DNA from 2 places in the Enterococcus saccharolyticus subsp. saccharolyticus genome. Region 1 is predicted to be linked to the other one. Evidence: a T-box and tRNA genes for the amino acid it is inferred to sense, from the RefSeq annotation. Region 1 holds a T-box; the other holds one or more tRNA genes.

Evidence for each region. The T-box of region 1 lies ahead of leuS (leucine--tRNA ligase). A T-box ahead of a tRNA ligase gene usually reads a tRNA of that ligase, here a tRNA-Leu.
Region 2: it encodes a tRNA-Leu, which carries the amino acid that the T-box ahead of leuS (leucine--tRNA ligase) is inferred to sense. The anticodon was not compared.

The regions. Positions count from the first base shown of each region.
Region 1 is NZ_CP118957.1:2,457,257-2,466,277, forward strand. Features, by position in the region: gene PYW32_RS12495 (hypothetical protein) at 25-252, shown strand; gene PYW32_RS12500 (Ohr family peroxiredoxin) at 370-780, shown strand; gene PYW32_RS12505 (glycerate kinase family protein) at 815-1,930, opposite strand; gene leuS (leucine--tRNA ligase) at 2,045-4,459, opposite strand; T-box leader at 4,517-4,737, opposite strand; gene PYW32_RS12515 (LysR family transcriptional regulator) at 4,785-5,711, opposite strand; gene PYW32_RS12520 (LysM peptidoglycan-binding domain-containing protein) at 6,008-8,257, opposite strand; gene PYW32_RS12525 (phosphatase PAP2 family protein) at 8,547-9,021, shown strand, end outside.
Region 2 is NZ_CP118957.1:1,566,074-1,575,094, reverse strand. Features, by position in the region: gene PYW32_RS08135 (DUF4950 domain-containing protein) at 1-700, opposite strand, end outside; gene PYW32_RS08130 (hypothetical protein) at 1,154-1,318, shown strand; gene PYW32_RS08125 (GNAT family N-acetyltransferase) at 1,315-1,599, shown strand; tRNA gene PYW32_RS08120 (tRNA-Leu) at 1,802-1,884, opposite strand; gene PYW32_RS08115 (SH3 domain-containing protein) at 2,086-2,328, shown strand; gene PYW32_RS08110 (DUF5626 family protein) at 2,589-3,080, opposite strand; tRNA gene PYW32_RS08105 (tRNA-Leu) at 3,566-3,649, opposite strand; gene PYW32_RS08100 (pyridoxal phosphate-dependent aminotransferase) at 3,897-5,114, shown strand; gene PYW32_RS08095 (hypothetical protein) at 5,149-5,328, opposite strand; gene PYW32_RS08090 (helix-turn-helix domain-containing protein) at 5,453-6,280, shown strand; gene nagA (N-acetylglucosamine-6-phosphate deacetylase) at 6,358-7,512, shown strand; gene PYW32_RS08080 (ABC transporter ATP-binding protein) at 8,088-8,789, shown strand; gene PYW32_RS08075 (FtsX-like permease family protein) at 8,801-9,021, shown strand, end outside.

The sequences.
Region 1 (9,021 bases):
GTAAAATTAAAGGGGATACGCTTCATGGGCAAACAAAGAAAATTTCTTTATTATGCAGTTATTGCATTGGTCGTTGTTATCGCTAGTTTCTTAGGTTGGAAAATGTTAACAGCAATGGGTGTGATAGGTTTACCAGATGTCACTCATCTGCACACTCGCTCAGCACTTCCGCATGGGTTAATTTTGGTATTGTTCTTACCAATTATTGCTACAGGTGCACTATTTTATGGAATTGCTTATACAAAAAAATAAACGAGAGCGTAATGATTGCGCTCTTTTTTTGTGCACAATAATAAGGCACTTCGGTTTTCATTCTGCACGTTTTATACTATAGTTAAGATAGATTAAAAACGAAAGGGTGTTTCTTGTATGAGTAAAAAATTAGGCGTTTCAACAGTAATTAACGAAGGCGGTCGTGAAGGCGTAAGTAAGTCGTTAAATGGTGATTTTGAAGTAAAAACATCTGGAACGAAAAAAGAAGGTTATACAAACCCTGAAGAGTTGTTTGCTGCAGGTTTTGCTGCTTGTTTCAACGGCGCACTTATTTTCCCATTAGAACGTGATGGACATGGTGATTTACCTCGTTCCGTTCGTGCCGAAGTAACATTATTAGGTGATTTACCAGATTACCACACATTACATTTAGCAGTCCATCTAATTGGTAAAATCGAAGGTCTTTCAAAAGAAGAAACATTGAAATATATGGAAGAAACACACAACATTTGCCCATATTCTAAAGCCGTTAACGGCAATGTCAAAGTAACATACGAAGCAGAATAATACCATCAATGAAGAGGCTACTATCTTAGCCTCTTCATTTTTTATACATAAAAACCTGACTTAACTCTTGGGCGATATGTTGAATATTTGTTAGGGTACGCTCTTTTTCCATCGCTAATTCTAAAGAAATCGGCCCTTGTTGAATACTAAAAACACCGAGGGTTCCCTCGGTCATTTTACCGATGTCTACCGTACGACTCCCACACAACCCAATCACTGGTATTTCAAGCTTTTGAGCAAGTTTCATCACACCATATGGAACTTTCCCCTGGTCTGTTTGCTCATCTATTTTCCCTTCACCTGTAAAAATCAAATCTGCTTGCTGTAATTTTTCTTCTAAACGCAACAGTTGCTGCAATGTCAAAAAACCTGGTGCTATTTTTCCACCTAGTAGCATAACCGCTCCACCCAAACCACCAGCAGCTCCAGCACCAGAAATAGAAGATAAATCCAAATTAGTGAAGTGTAGAATTTCTTTGGCTACAATTTGTGCGTGTTCTTCCATTTCAACAACTGTTTTTTCAGAGGCTCCTTTTTGTGGTGCAAAGGTTTGTGCAAAGCCATTTTTACCTAGGTAAGGATTCGTCACATCCGCTAATGCAATGAATTCAACATCTTTAAACACATCTTGAATCCCTGTTAAATCAAGCGATTGGACGCTTAATAAAGGATTCCCTAAAGACGCATCGATAGTTGCACCAATGGACTGTAACAATCCTAACCCACCATCTGATGTTGCACTACCACCTAAAGTGAAATAAATTTTTGTAACACGGTGCGTGAGGGCATCTTGAATGACTTTACCTAAACCATAAGAAGATGCTTGGCGAATTACAGCATCAGACGGTTCATGTAGATGAATGCCAATAAACACCGCTGATTCAATCACAGCAATCGTCTGACCATCCAATGAGCTTAACAAATAACTTCCCTCAATTGGCTCTCCTATAGGATCAGATGTGCTTACTTTTTGCCAAGTACCACCTATTTCTGCATAAATAGCTGCCATTGTCCCTTCCCCACCATCGGCAATCGGAATATTGCATTTTTCTGTCCAAATTTCATCGGACAAACCTGCTAAAACAGCAGCATTTAATTCTTCCGATGTTGCACATCCTTTAAATGAATCAATCATCGCTACGACTTTCATTGGCTCACGTCCTTTTTGTTTAGTACTATTTTAACGTATCACATTTATTCCAACAAATTATTATCAAAAGAAAAAACGCTCCTCCTGCAAAATACAGAAGGAGCGAAAGTGGTATTAATTTGCCACGATATTAACTAATTTTCCAGGTACTGCAATCACTTTACGGATTGTTTTTCCGGCAATTTGTTCTTGAATAGTTGCGTCAGCTTTCGCAATTGCTTCTAACTCTTCACGACTAGCTTCAGCTGGTACATTTACTTTAGCGCGAACTTTCCCATTCACTTGTAAGACAATTTCAACTTCATCTTCCACAAGCGCTGATTCATCATAAATTGGCCAGCCAACGTATGAAATATCTTGCTCGTTTCCTAAGATTGACCATAATTCTTCGCCCAAGTGTGGCGCAATTGGTGCAAGTAATTGAACAAACCCTTCAACATATTCATAAGGAAGTGCATCTGCTTTGTACGCTTCATTAACAAAGACCATCATTTGAGAAATAGCGGTATTGAAATGCAGATTTTCAAAGTCTTCAGTTACTTTTTTAACTGTTTGATTGTAAACTTTTGTTAAGTTACCATCATTGAATGTGGTAATACGGTCACGCATTTTACCATTTTCATCCACAATTAAACGCCATACACGATCAAGGAATTTACGACTTCCTTCTAATCCATTTTCACTCCAAGCAATGGACGCATCCAATGGACCCATGAACATTTCATACATGCGCAAAGTGTCTGCCCCATATTGTGCTACTACATCATCTGGATTCACGACATTGCCACGTGATTTAGACATTTTCTCGTTGTTTGAGCCTAGAATCATTCCTTGATTGTATAATTTTTGGAATGGTTCTTTAGTTGGGACTACACCCAAATCATACAAGAATTTATGCCAGAAACGTGCATACAATAAATGCAATACAGCATGTTCGGCACCACCGATATAAATATCCACTGGTAACCAACGCTCTAATTTTTCATAACTTGCTAGTTCATTTTTATTATGTGGATCAACGAAACGTAAGAAATACCATGAGCTACCTGCCCATTGTGGCATGGTATTCGTTTCACGACGGCCTTTTTTACCTGTTTCTGGGTCAACGACATTTACCCACTCATCAATATTGGCTAATGGTGACTCACCTGTTCCACTTGGACGAATATCATCTGTTTTTGGCAAACGCAATGGTAATTCTGATTCAGGAACAGTTGTAGTTGTCCCATCTTCCCAATGAATAACAGGAATTGGTTCACCCCAATAACGTTGGCGAGAAAATAACCAATCACGTAGACGATAGCTCACTTCTTGTTTTCCAACACCATTTTCTTCTAACCAAGCAATCATTTTAGCAATCGCATCTTCTTTGTTCATACCATCTAAGAAATCAGAATTAATGTGCGTGCCGTCTTCTGTGAACGCCGCTTCTTCTACATTGCCACCTTCAAGAACGGGAATAATTTCCAAATTAAATGTTTTAGCAAATTCATAGTCGCGTTCATCATGAGCTGGAACCGCCATAATTGCGCCCGTTCCATAAGTTGCTAGCACATAATCAGCAATCCAAATTGGAATTTCTTTGCCATTGACTGGGTTAATTGCGTATGCGCCTGTGAAGACGCCCGTTTTTTCTTTGGCTAAATCTGTACGGTTTAAATCTGATTTTTTTGAAGCTTCATCAATATAAGCATCAATTGCCGCTTTTTGTTCTGGTGTCGTAATTTCCTTCACTAAGTCTAATTCTGGAGCTAATACTGCATAAGTTGCACCAAATAAGGTATCTGGACGTGTAGTAAAAACGGTGAAATCTTTATCCGTCCCAGCGACTTTAAATGTCACATTCGCACCTACTGAACGACCAATCCAGTTGCGTTGCATATCTTTAATGCTTTCTGGCCAATCTAGCTCTTCTAAATCTTCCAATAAACGATCTGCATAAGCAGTAATTTTTAACATCCATTGACGCATTGGTTTACGAACAACATCGTAGCCGCCACGTTCACTTTTGCCATCAATTACTTCTTCATTCGCAATAACTGTTCCTAATTCTGGTACCCAGTTTACAGCTACTTCTGCTTCATAGGCTAACCCTTTTTCATACAATTTTGTAAAAATCCATTGTGTCCATTTGTAGTATTCTGGATCAGTGGTATTAATTTCACGATTCCAGTCATAACTAAAACCTAAAGAATTGATTTGACGACGGAAAGTTTCAATATTTTTCTTTGTAAATTCTGCTGGATCATTTCCTGTATCTAACGCATATTGTTCTGCAGGTAAACCAAACGCATCCCACCCCATTGGATGTAACACATTATAACCTTGGCTACGTTTAAAACGTGCTAAAATATCCGTTGCTGTATACCCTTCAGGATGCCCTACGTGTAACCCTTGACCAGATGGATAAGGAAACATGTCTAAAGCATAAAACTTTGGTTTGCCTTCTTCATCATGCGTATTAAATGTATTGTTTTTTGCCCAATACTTTTGCCATTTTTTTTCAACTTCTTTGTGATTGTAATTCACTACTTGACTCCTCCTTAATAAAATAAAAAAGTCCTATAAGAAGCACAAAAAAGCCTCTTATAGGACGTAATTGACGTGGTACCACCTATATTCGTTGGACATGCTCCAACCTCAATCGTTGTAACGGCCGACACCGTGTCTTCTCTACACACTTTTGATTAAAGCTTTAAGAAAACAATACACTCAAAGGCGAGTTCAACAGGTCTTTTGTACATTTTCACCAACCATGTACTCTCTAAAAAAAGAACGCTACTTACTACTCCTTTTCAAACATGCATAAGTCATTATTGCCTTCATACTATCAAAAAAGCAGGTTAAATTCAATTTATTTCTTTTTATTTTTCTGTGTTTCTTGAAAATCAATGAAATATTTTTTCAAATTTGTCAAAAAGGCTTCCCCAATTGCTGAAATCTTTCTGGTTTTCTTTTTAATCATCACCATTTTGTTTTCTGGTGAGTTGGCTAAAGGAATTAATACAATCCCTTGACCGCGCGGATCTTCCACTAATCCAGAACCTGATCCATAAGCATCCGTTCGTTGTAAAATCCCTGTCAAAGTCGCTCGATCACTTGTATGGATCACTTGTGTAATCCCCGGAAAATCAATTAAATCTTCTGCAAAGTACGTATAATTATTGGTTTCTTGTGTAAAGCGAACTTGCGAATAATCATGTAAATCTGATAATTCAATCACTGATTTCGTCGCTAAAGGATGTCCTTCACGCATAAAGATATGTGTTTGGAAAGTGGTTAAAATTTCATAGTCCAATTCCCCATTTTCCAATAGACGACTTAATCCTGCTTGATTGGAGTCATTGAATAATAAAATACCAAATTCACTGCGATATTGTTCGACATCTTTAATTACATTTAAAGTGGTACTTTCGAAAATTCGAAAATCATTGTAATCGGGAAAATCTTTCACTAATTGACTAATCATGATTGATAGAAAATCATAATGCTGACTAGAAATCGAAAAATGTTTCTCATTTTCTTCATTCGCTAAATAACGATTTTCTAATAATTCAACTTGTGCCAAAATCGGTTGTGTATATTGAAAAAAGTCCATTCCTTCAGAAGTTAACGATGCCCCTTGTCTCGTACGTTCAAATAGTTGCACATCTAACTCTTTTTCCAACTCTTTAATTGCGTGCGAAAGACTTGGTTGCGAGATATATAATTTTTTAGCGGCTTCGCGAAAACTACCATTATTGGCAATTGCTGCGACATAACGCATTTGTTGGATATTCACTCATTTCCCCTCCTGATTCGTTTTATTTTCTATAGTAACGAACCAATTGATTGTTGGTCAATCTTTTTTTCTTTTGTCTTTTTCAAATCTTTTTTCAATATAACGAACATTATTATTAATTTTTCATAATTTTAATGTTAAAATAGGATGAGAAACTTATAAAAAAGGCACCTTCTTAGAAGAAAGTGCCTTAAATCAATCATTTATCGGTTTCCAAAACCTGAAAATGATTTTGTTTTATTCTTGAAAATTTGTGAAAAAACGAACTTTATCAAACTATTCGCTGAAATTCACGATTAAGCAACTTTTAAAGTTAGCCCTGGATAAATAAAATTATTCTCTATGTTGTTCCAACTGCATAATTCATCAATTGAGATTCCAAACTTATCTGACACTAACCAAACGGAGTCTCCTGATTTTACTGTGTAAGTTGTAACATTCGCATTATCTGCATTATTGTTTGTACTAACGTTGGTAGTTGGTGTTGACGGCGTGATTGATTGATTTGACTGATTGGCAGCAGTCGAATTACCTTTTACAATCAATGATTGACCTGGATAGATAAAGTTGTTTTGAATTCCATTCAAACTACATAACTCATCTATCGTAAGACCAAATTTATCAGCGATCAACCAAACCGAATCTCCTGATTGAACTGTATAACTACCAGTGTTGCTATTGGCTTGTGGCGCTGATGGTTCTGGAGTTGTTGGTGTGGTTGATTGACTAGGTTGACTCGGCTTATTGGCAGAAGTCGAGTTACCTTTTACAACTAATGATTGACCTGGATAGATAAAGTTATTTTGAATCCCATTCCAACTACATAATTCATCCATTGTCATGCCGTATTTATCAGCAACTAACCAAACCGAATCTCCTGATTGAACCGTATAGGTCGCTTGACTTCCAGTATTTGGCGCTTGGGTGGTCGGTGTACTTGGTGTCGTTTGTTGACTTGGTGTGCTTGTGTTTGCAGAACCACCTTTAGCAACTACTAATGTCTGACCTGGGTAAATAAAATTATTTTGAATCCCATTTAAACTAGATAATTCGTCCATTGTTAAACCAAATTTATTAGCAACGAACCAAACTGAATCCCCTGATTTCACTGTGTAAGTTGTTTGACTTCCACTATTTGCATTGGGCGTAGATGGTGTACTTGGTTGACTTGGCTTATTGGCAGAAGCCGCATCACCTTTAACCTTTAATGTTTGACCTGGATAGATAAAGTTATCTTGGATACCATTCAAGCGACATAATTCATCCATTGTCATGCCGTATTTATCAGCAATGAACCAAACTGAATCTCCTGATTGAACCGTATAAGTTGCTCCAGTATTTGTGGATGGTGTACTTGGTTTGTTTGGCGTACTTGGTTGACTTGGCTTATTGGCAGAAGCTGCGTCACCTTTAACCTTTAATGTTTGACCTGGATAGATAAAATTATTTTGAATCCCATTCAAGCTACATAGCTCATCCATTGTCATGCTGTATTTATTAGCAACTAACCAAACTGAATCTCCTGATTGGACCGTGTATGTCGCCCCATTATTCGTTGTTGGTGTGGATGGTATACTTGGTTTATTTTGTTGTGTGGTTGGTTGACTTGGCTTGTTAGTAGAAGTTGCGTCACCTTTTGATACGATTAATTTTTGACCTGGGTAGATGAAATTATTTTGAATCCCATTTAGGCTGCACAACTCATCCATTGTCATTCCATAGCGATCAGCAATTAACCAAACCGAATCTCCTGATTGAACCGTATAATTTTGACCATTGGCAGTTGGCTTCGACGGTGTAGACGGAGTTGGTGGTGTAGACGGTTTATTTTGTGTACTTGTATTTGTATTCGTCGCTTCATTAGTAGTGTTTCCTGAAGCTGGCGTATCATATCGTGTTAAGTTGTAGCTTTCAATAACATTATTTAGAGCACTCGCATAGTTTGGTGCAGTAGCGTAACGACCTGTTAACCACGCAGTAGCATCACGATAAGAAGAAGTATTGCTCTTCCATGCACCTGAATAATAGTAGACACCTGGTTGCAAAGAAACATTTTTTAATGTATTTGCATTGTCTTGGAATGATTCTGAGAATGAAGGATATTTTTTAAATGGTTCTTTCATGGTTACCCATTGTCCATTCAAATATTCTTGTGTATTCATATACACAGTCTCTCCATTATAACTACCTTTAATACCAAATAAATTGTGGTATGGTGATTGAGAAAGGCCACTTTGACCCCAACCACTTTCAATAACTGCTTGTGCAATCATGACAGATGCATACAAGTTATTAGGACCAGCAATTGTCTGTGCATGACCAGCTAATTGCTCAATATATGCGTTAGAATTTGTCGAAGAATAGACAGTGCTTTGTTGAGACTCATTTTCAGCAGCTTCTACTTCAACGCTTGGTAAAAGTGGTGTCGCAACAGAAATAGCTGTGACAGTACTTCCCAAAACTGCAGCACTTTTTCTCATCTTACGATATAAGAGAGGATGCTGTTCTATTTTTTTCAGTTCTTTTCTCGATAAAGCCTTCTCCATTTTTTGACCTCCATTTTTTTAAATTACCTTTTTTTACTACATTTTTTAGTATACAGGTTATTTTTTCTTAATAAAAGTTTAAATATCTCAAAATGTAAATTGTAAAATATTTGTAATATGTACATTTCTACACATCCTTAAAAAAACCTTATTAAACCAACGTTTCAGCATGTTTTTCCGCAGAATATTTTATTAATTTTTTATGGGAAAATTACCATGGATTTTTTATCATCGAAAAAGTCTATGCTATAATGTATTCGTTAAATTGAATAAATATAGAGGAGTTTTTATGAATAACAAACTATACACACAATTTGTGGGCAGTTGCTCACTCGTTCTTTTTGCTTTTTTGGGCTACGTTGTCAAATTTTATCCAGTTTGGATTCAGCCCTTCGATCAAGTGATTACCAATGGTGTACGCTCGTTGTATCCGACATGGAATCCTTTTTTCTTATGGATTACTAAATTTGCCAATCCAAGTACAATTGTCGTTTTGTTTCTAGCACTTTTATTTGTTTTGATCTATGGCAAACGTTATGCAGAAGCAGCTTGGTTTTCTCTAGGGGTTATTGGAATTGCTGGAATTTTTAATCCCTTGATTAAATTACTCTTTATGCGAGAACGTCCAACTCTTGAGCATCTAGTCACAGAGCATAGTTATAGTTTTCCTAGTGGGCATTCGACAGCAAGTATGGTACTTTACGGAACATTAATTTTCTTTGTTGCTTTATTTATCCAAAACACCTATTTAAAACGTGGTGTTC
Region 2 (9,021 bases), 890 kb from region 1:
CAGTAAATGTGTAATTATCAAATTGCGTCGTGTTACCACCACCAGCCAGATAGCTTTTGGCTGACTCAATTGCACCAAACGAATCCATCGGCACTTCATTAAAAGAAGTGGAGTCTGCAGTAGCTGCATGTTCTTGTTCAGCTGCTTGGTATTCGGCAATTTTGGCAGCTGTAAATCCCTCACGAGTATAATTTCCTAGATAAATATAAGTGTTACCATCGATAGTTAACGTACCATCGGGTTCTAAAATAAAATCTGTTGTTCCAGTGTCGCTTGTCATGGTCATTACTGGTTTGCCATCTGTATTAAAACGAAATGAATAATTCGGATAAGATGGGGGAGTATCATTAGGACCAGCAGTGGCAGTAGCAAACGATCCGTCATTCGCTATGAAAAATAATATATCTGTTTGAGGAAGTCCCCAGCCACCGACAAAATCAGCAAGTGTTGGTTCAATCGTTGAAGATGCAACGGTTGATTGTACAGTTGATTTTTGAATAGTTGTTTCGATCGTCTTGTTTTCCAAATTCATGGTTGTTGCTGTAATTGATTCTGTAGTAGTTGATTCTTCACTTGAATGATCACTTACAGAAATGGCTGAATTTGTGGCGGAGTTGTTCACTGTTTCGTTTTTATCGCAACCGACCAAGAAAACGGTAGCAAAAGTTATTAACAAACTACTTATAAAAATTTTTTTCATTTAAAAACCTCGTTTCTTTATTAGGATAATAGTGGAGTATTTTTCGAAATGTGAGAGGTTAGGTATAGTGTAAATGTTATCGAATGCTTAATAAAGGTATCTTACTGTTCAGATTACCATGTTTTGGAGTCTTAAAACTATTTATGTCGTAAACGTCGTAAATTTATGCCTGAACGTCATACAATTGTTTGATTTCAAATTCATAAGTATTAACTAAAAAATATGATTCGTTCAATTTAGCAAAATATCATATAATGGATAATGAAACGTGCAAAAAGATAATTATATACAATAGAGAACAACAGTGTTCGTAGAGAAGTCAACTGATTCTATTGATAAAACCAATAATTGATATCATTATTCCAATGCTCTTAGCATTCGTTGTGTTACTTACATTGCTTACTTATATAGACAATTACCTATGTAAAATTGTCTATATAAGGAGGTTGAGTTATGCTTGTCTCTAAACGCTTAGTGTTAAAGCAATTAACGAAAAAAGAAGTCGTCCCATTTTATCAAAATCATCGTGACCCCTCCTTAAAACATTGGATACCTAATAAAGTTTACCAAGATTTAGATGAAGCGGCTCACGCAATTGATTTTTTTCTGATTGTGTGAATAAGAAGAAGCTGCCATATGTTTTAGGGATTTTTTGTAAGGAAAATAAACTATTAATTGGGAATATTGGAATGAATGTTGTTGATGGAATAACAGATCAAATAGAGATTGGTTACAGTATTTGCGAAGCTTATTGTAACCAAGGATATGCTACAGAAGCAGTTCAAGCAATGGTGGAATTTGTTTCAGAAGAATTGAAAATAATGTATTTACAGGGAAGAGTATTAAAAGGAAATTTGGGATCACAGCGAGTGTTAGAAAAAATGGCTTTACTTTTATGAGAGAAGAATCTAGTAGCGATGATTATTATGGTCAAGGTATGTTTGTTTATGTTTACGACAACTACAAGAAAATAAGATAGCTTACATAAAAAAATGATTCCATTTTAGAAAAACAATACCAAATTAAAAAAGTGCTATCAGATTATATATAAGAAAAAATAAAAACTCCATTACCTAATTTATAAGTAATGGGGTTTTACTATGCGGACGATGGGACTTGAACCCACACGAGCGTACGCTCACATGACCCTCAATCATGCTTGTCTGCCATTCCAACACGTCCGCAATAACAGTTAAAATCTTACTTTTTATTTGGATATTTGTCAATACTACAATTCTTATTTTTTTAGTAAAAATGAATAATAATACTTCACGTTTTTTCAGAAAATTTGCTATAATAGGTACACTGAAAAAAGTTCTATGGAAGACGCAGCAATACAGTTCAATATACATTATGTATATTTATGAAAAATTGTTAATAAAGGTGTGTCAAAGACAAACACACCTAGCAGACCATTGTTAAAAGGTGAAAATCTACCTAATAAAGGCACCTACAAATTTACAGTGGCTACCAACGTAAGAACAAAACCTGGATTGGGGCATAGTGTGGTAGCTGTGTATCATTCAGGTGATACTATAACTTATATAGGAAAAGTGATTGCGGATGGGTATGTATGGCTTAAATATATTAGTGGTAGTGGTAAAGTGCGTTATGTCGCAGTAGTTTAATAAAATAACCGTGTTGTGTTTTGCTTATAAAAACCCCCACGCTGATGATAAAGGCGTGGAGGTTGTTTATATTATAGAAAAAGATAAGAAACTGATGGTAACAAATAGGCTACCAAGACAACTAAAACTAGATAAAATAGCACTGTGAATCCTTTATTTTGATGTTTCTGTTTTAAATTAAATGATACGAAGACTAGAATAAGAATTATAATCAGCCCTGTAATGTAAGCATAAATCATTTTAACACCACCAATTTCTAGTTATGAAAATGAAAGGTATGTTTTTAGTCGATTGTCAACAATATTTCCTTTGAGCCTAACTGTTGTATTGAAACTAAAATCGCTGATACCGAAACTGGTTTTACCTTTTACGCCTGATGTAGTTGAGGTAAAATAAGGTTTTCCTAAGTCAGTACTCCAAATAATACCGTTTGACCAAGCCCCGTAAGCATTTGTAATTTTTTTGTTCTTTACAGTTACTTTGTATCCAAAATTTGCTGTTACACCAATAAACTTAACGTCAAATGTTTTATTTGACAATGCTTGATCAATATAACTTCTGGTAGAAAAACTCGTAGATGGAATTTCTTCAGAAACTACCAATTGACCAATAATTTCACCTTCATCATTTTTTATATCTGTAGAAGCATAACTGCTGTTTAAATCTACAGATAGTTCTTCTGCATTTACCTCAGATAGCACACCAAAAACAGTGAAAGTAGTAAAAGCAAATAACAATAATAATTTTTTCATATAAAACCTCCTTGAACTAATGAATAATATATACCACAAAATAAACCCTAGAAACCATTTATAGCCCAAACGTTGAATATCTTGTCCTGAACGTTCATTATTTATTAAGTTTCCTTTAAAAAGAGAAAATTGTTTGTTTTTTATATAATATAGAAAATATTGTTCTGAACTATCTTAAGTATTTACTGTTGTATAAAACATTTATGCTTTCATAAAAGGAGAGACGAAATTTGAATTTATTTCTGAACGTAAAAAAAGACCTTAGCTAAGGTCTTTTTTCATTTTGGAGAAGATTCCCTTTACATATACCACAAAATAAACCCTAGAAACCACTTATACCCTGAACGCTTTATTTATTATAGTACAATACCGTTTAACCGCAAATTGATCACGCTTATTACAAAGTTTCCTATTATATACATAGGTTAAATTTTGAATGAAAAAATAACCTACTATCGATTTAAAAGATAGTAGGTTATAATAAATGTGGAAGACGGGACTTGAACCCGCACGAGTCGAAACTCCTACGACCCTCAATCGTAGATGTCTGCCTATTCCATCACATCCGCATAAGTACATATGAAAAGTTACCTGTCTGCCATTCCAACACATCCGCAGTAATCAGTTAAAATCTTACTTGTTATTTCAAGGTTTGTCAATACTCCAGTTCTTACTTTTTTAGTAAAAATGAATAATAATACTTCCCGTTTTTTCAGAAAATTTGCTATAATAAGTACACTGAAAAAAAGTTCTATGGAAAATGCAGAAATACAGTTTAATATACCCTGTGTATATTCATGAAAAGAGGATCTTACTATGAGAAATTTTGAAAAATCTAGTAAACTTGAAGGTGTTAGTTATGATGTGCGTGGTCCTGTTTTAGAAGAAGCAGATCGCATGCAAGAAGAAGGAATCAGTATTTTAAAATTAAATACTGGTAATCCCGCAACATTTGGTTTTGAAGCACCCAATGAAATTATTCGTGATCTGATTATGAATGTGAGAGAGTCAGAAGGATACTCTGATTCGAAAGGTATTTTTTCAGCACGTAAAGCAATTGAACAGTATTGCCAATTGAAAAATTTCCCGAATGTGACGATTAATGATATTTATACAGGAAATGGTGTTAGTGAACTAATTACAATGTCTATGCAAGGGTTATGTGACAATGGAGATGAAATTTTAGTGCCGATGCCAGATTATCCATTATGGACAGCATCTGTTTCATTGGCAGGAGGTAAGCCGGTTCATTATATTTGTGATGAAGAAAGCGATTGGAATCCCGATATTGCAGATATTCGTTCAAAAATAACTTCTAAAACAAAAGCGATTGTTTTAATCAATCCCAATAATCCTACCGGTGCTGTTTATCCAAAAGAAATTTTAGAACAAATCGTTGATATTGCACGTGAATTTGATTTAATTATCTTTTCTGATGAAATTTATGATCGTTTATTGATGGATGGTCACCAACATGTTCCGATCGCAACTTTAGCCCCTGATCGTCCAGTCGTGACGTTTAGTGGTTTATCTAAATCTCATCGTGTCGCAGGATTCCGTGTTGGATGGATGGTTCTTAGTGGTGACAAACGACACATTAAAGATTATATTGAAGGGTTAAATATGCTGTCGTCAATGCGTTTATGTTCAAATGTATTGTCACAACATATTGTGCAAACAGCATTAGGTGGCTACCAAAGTATTGATAAATTATTATTACCAGGTGGTCGTATTTATGAGCAACGTGAATTCATTTACAATGCGATTAATGATATTCCGGGACTTTCAGCAGTGAAACCCAAAGCTGCTTTTTATATGTTCCCTAAAATTGATACGAAACGTTTTAACATTTTAGATGATGAAAAATTTGTATTAGATTTTCTACATGAGCATCACGTTTTGATGGTTCATGGTGGTGGGTTTAATTGGCAACAACCGGATCATTTTAGAATTGTGTATTTACCAAATATTGAAGAATTGAAGTTAACAGCAGATAAAATGCGTGAATTTTTATCAACTTACAAACAAAAATAAAAAAATGGAGGAGCGAGTAATCGCTTCTCCATTTTTAATCAGAGATTTTTTCGCATACTTTTTTACTAATCACCATGCGACCACTAAATTTGTCCATAATTTCTTTAGAAGGGTCGTTAACTTGTATTAAAAATGAATTTTCGTATTCTCGTTCAATAAATCCAAATAAAGTGAGGTTTTCCCATTTAAATGTTACGTTTGTTTTCGTTTCCATACGTGTCACTCCAGTCTAAATAATAAAGAATTCCGAACATTTTTCGGTAAAATCTTCTTTTTTTAACATTATGTGTTAAAATAAATAAAAAAGAAAATGCGAATTCGCATATTTTGGAGGATATATGTCAAAGCAATTTGAAACTTTTGGCGAGACGATAAAACGCTTACGGAAAGAGCGGAAAATGACTCAAAAAATGTTAGCACAAGGGATTTGTGCGCAAAGTGTTTTAAGTCGCATTGAAAATGGTGTAGAAGTTCCCAATGTGATTGTTTTACAAAGTATCTGTCAACGCTTAAACGTCACGTTGGACCAGGTTCTGCATTCAGAATCTGACGAGATCCAACGAATTAAATTCTTATTTAGTCAAGTGCATTATCATTTAATTCATCAAGAGTATCAAAAAATGGAAGAATTACTAAAAAGTTCTCATTTAATTGATCATTTGTATTTAGATACAGAATTTCAGCTTTACTATTATTATTTAGGCAGTTGTGAATACTTTTTATACCAATCCTACGATGCCTCCATTCAGTCATTAAAAAAAGGATTATCTTATACTTATAATAAAGGAAAGAAGAATATTTCTCCTATTGAAATTCAATTACTAAGTTGTTTAGGTCGAGTATTTGGAGATACTGGGAATATTGAAAAAGCCGAGTTTTATTTAAAAACAAGCTATGAACTGATTGAGCTATTACCTGGTGAACTGACACATTTTGAATTGATAAAAGCATTTTACAATTATGGTAGTTTTTTGTTCCAAATGAAGCAATATGATCAAGCCTTAGAAGTTTCGGAACAAGGAATTTTATGGGCACAACAACGGCGTAGCTATTATTATTTAGAAGAGCTTTTTTCGCTTTCTGGATTGATCTGTCAAAAAATGCATTTAGTAGAAGAATCAAAAGAGTACTTGACGTTATCTACTTATGTATCAAAAATACGCTAAATGGTGTAGACCTTTCTTGACTTCTAAAGCAAATAGGAGTAATTTTAGGATAGTAAGAATACAGAGGAGAGAGTTGAATGAGAACTTTTATAAGCGCAGATAAATTTTTCTTAAAATCAATGGTAAAAGGTTCCGGATATTTAGAAATTGTTGATGGGAAATTTGGAGATTATACGTCTGAATTACCTGAGGAAGAAGTAGATCTAATTGATCATTCTGGTAAATGGATTGCACCAGGATTGGTTGATACACATATTCATGGCTATATGAATCATGATGTAATGGATAATGATGCTGAAGGAATTAAAGTGATGTCAGATGCCCTGTTATCTTGTGGAGTCACCTCTTTTCTACCAACCACTCTAACGTCAAGTAAAGAATTATTGCGTGATGTAGCAGAAACGATTGGAAGCGTTCATAAAGCGGTAACAGGTGCAAAAATTCAAGGTATTTACTTTGAAGGTCCGTTCTTTACAGAAGAATACAAAGGAGCACAAAATCCTTCTTATTTCGGAAATCCAGATATCGATACTTTCCATGAATGGCAAGAAGCTTCTGGCGGAATTATCAAAAAAATTGCTTTGGCACCAGAACGTCAAGGAGTTCAAGAATTTGTTCAGCAAGTAACTGATGAAGGTGTTGTGGTTTCTTTAGGGCATAGTAATGGTACATTAGAAGATGCGGCTAAAGCTGTGGAAGCTGGAGCAAGTGTTTTTGTACATGCTTTTAATGGAATGCGTGGTTTAAATCATCGTGAACCTGGGATGGTTGGTGCGCTACTAAGCTTGCAAGATGTCTTTTCTGAACTGATTTGTGATGGTCATCATGTTCATCCCGCAGCTGCCGGTGTATTGATGGAAAAAGCAGGTCACGATCATGTTGCGTTGATTACAGATTGTATGATGGCAGGTGGTATGCCTGATGGTAATTATGTATTAGGTGAGTTTCCAGTTGTTGTTGAAAATGGTACAGCTCGCTTACAAGAAGGTAATTTAGCAGGAAGTATTTTAAAATTAAAAGAAGCTATTAAAAATGTTGTTGATTGGGAATTAGCAACTCCAGAACAAGCAATTATGATGGCAAGTTTAATTCCAGCAGTTAGTTGTAAAATTGATGATGTTTGTGGGATGATAAAAAATGGTCGCGATGCCGATTTCATTGTTTTAAATCCTGATATGACTTTAGTTGCAACTTACTTAGATGGTGTAGAACGTTTTAATGCATCTAAATAAAAATTGGAACGGAGTGAAGAATATTCACTTCGTTTTTTTATTTCGAATAATAATAAAAGATGGTATAATTAAGTAAGATAAAGTGTTTTATTCCTTGGTGCGAATCCCATGCTCCCAGAAAATCCCTAGGAGATTCGCATCATAAAAATGATGTTAAATGATAAAACGATGAGGAAATAAATGTGATTATATTCGATTTTGTACAAAAATAAATCGCCGTGTTGCAGTCTTCATGACTGCATGGATTGAAATTGCTAAAACAGGTAATGCTGCTGTGTTCACTGGGTGTTGCAGTCTTCATGACTGTATGGACTGAAATGTTTTAGTGATGAAGATGTGAAGGATTTTACTCTGTTGCAGTCTTCATGACTGCATGGATTGAAATCATAAAATGCGTCATACACATGCTACTTTTTTATGTCGCACTCTTCCTCACTACTAAACAAAAGACAAAATCATTACTCTTCTATATCATTTTTAAAGCGAGCACAGTCTTATGTCTCGTTTTTTTATTGCGGAAAAACGTCTGTATTCTTATTTGTTTGTGTTACACTAAAGAAAAAGGAGGAGGTAAAATGAGTTACATTGATGTGATCGATGAAGTGAAAAAATACCAAATGGGTGATACGATGATTATGGCTAATGATGGTGTCACGTTTGGTGTTGAAAAAGGGGAAGTAGCTGTGATTTTAGGACCAAGTGGTGCGGGAAAATCGACAGTTTTAAATATATTGGGTGGTATGGATAGTTGTGATAGTGGTCAAATTATTATTGATGGTGTTGATATTGCAAATTACAATGCCAAACAACTAACCGCTTATCGTCGAGATGATGTCGGGTTTGTGTTTCAATTTTACAATTTAGTTCCTAATTTAACTGCAAAAGAAAATGTAGAGTTGGCGGCTCAGATTGTAGAAGATGCGTTGAATGCAGAAGAGATTTTAACACAGGTAGGGTTAGGGCATCGGATGAATAATTTTCCTTCTCAATTATCTGGAGGTGAACAGCAACGTGTCACGATTGCACGTGCATTAGCAAAGCGACCAAAACTTTTGTTATGTGATGAACCAACGGGGGCGTTGGATTACGAGACAGGAAAACAAATCTTACAAATTTTAGAAGATACTGCACGAAACACTGGGACTACAGTTATTATCATTACGCATAATTCGCAAATTGCGCCGATGGCAGATCGAGTGATTCGAATCAATGATGCAAAAGTTCGTAGTATTGAGCATAATGAAACACCAATACCAATTGCTCAAATTGAATGGTAAGGAGGACACAAATGAAAAAGACAGCTCTCCTTAAAAGTAGCATTCGAGAAATCAAACAATCGCCGGCACGCTTTTTTTCCATTTTAGGAATTATTTTTTTAGGTGTCGCTTTTTTTGTAGGTATTGGTGCGACTGGACCAGATATGATCCAATCGGCAGATGATTATTATAAGAAGCAACAGTTATCAGATGTTGCAATTTATTCCAGTCTCGGATTTTCTAAAGAAGACCA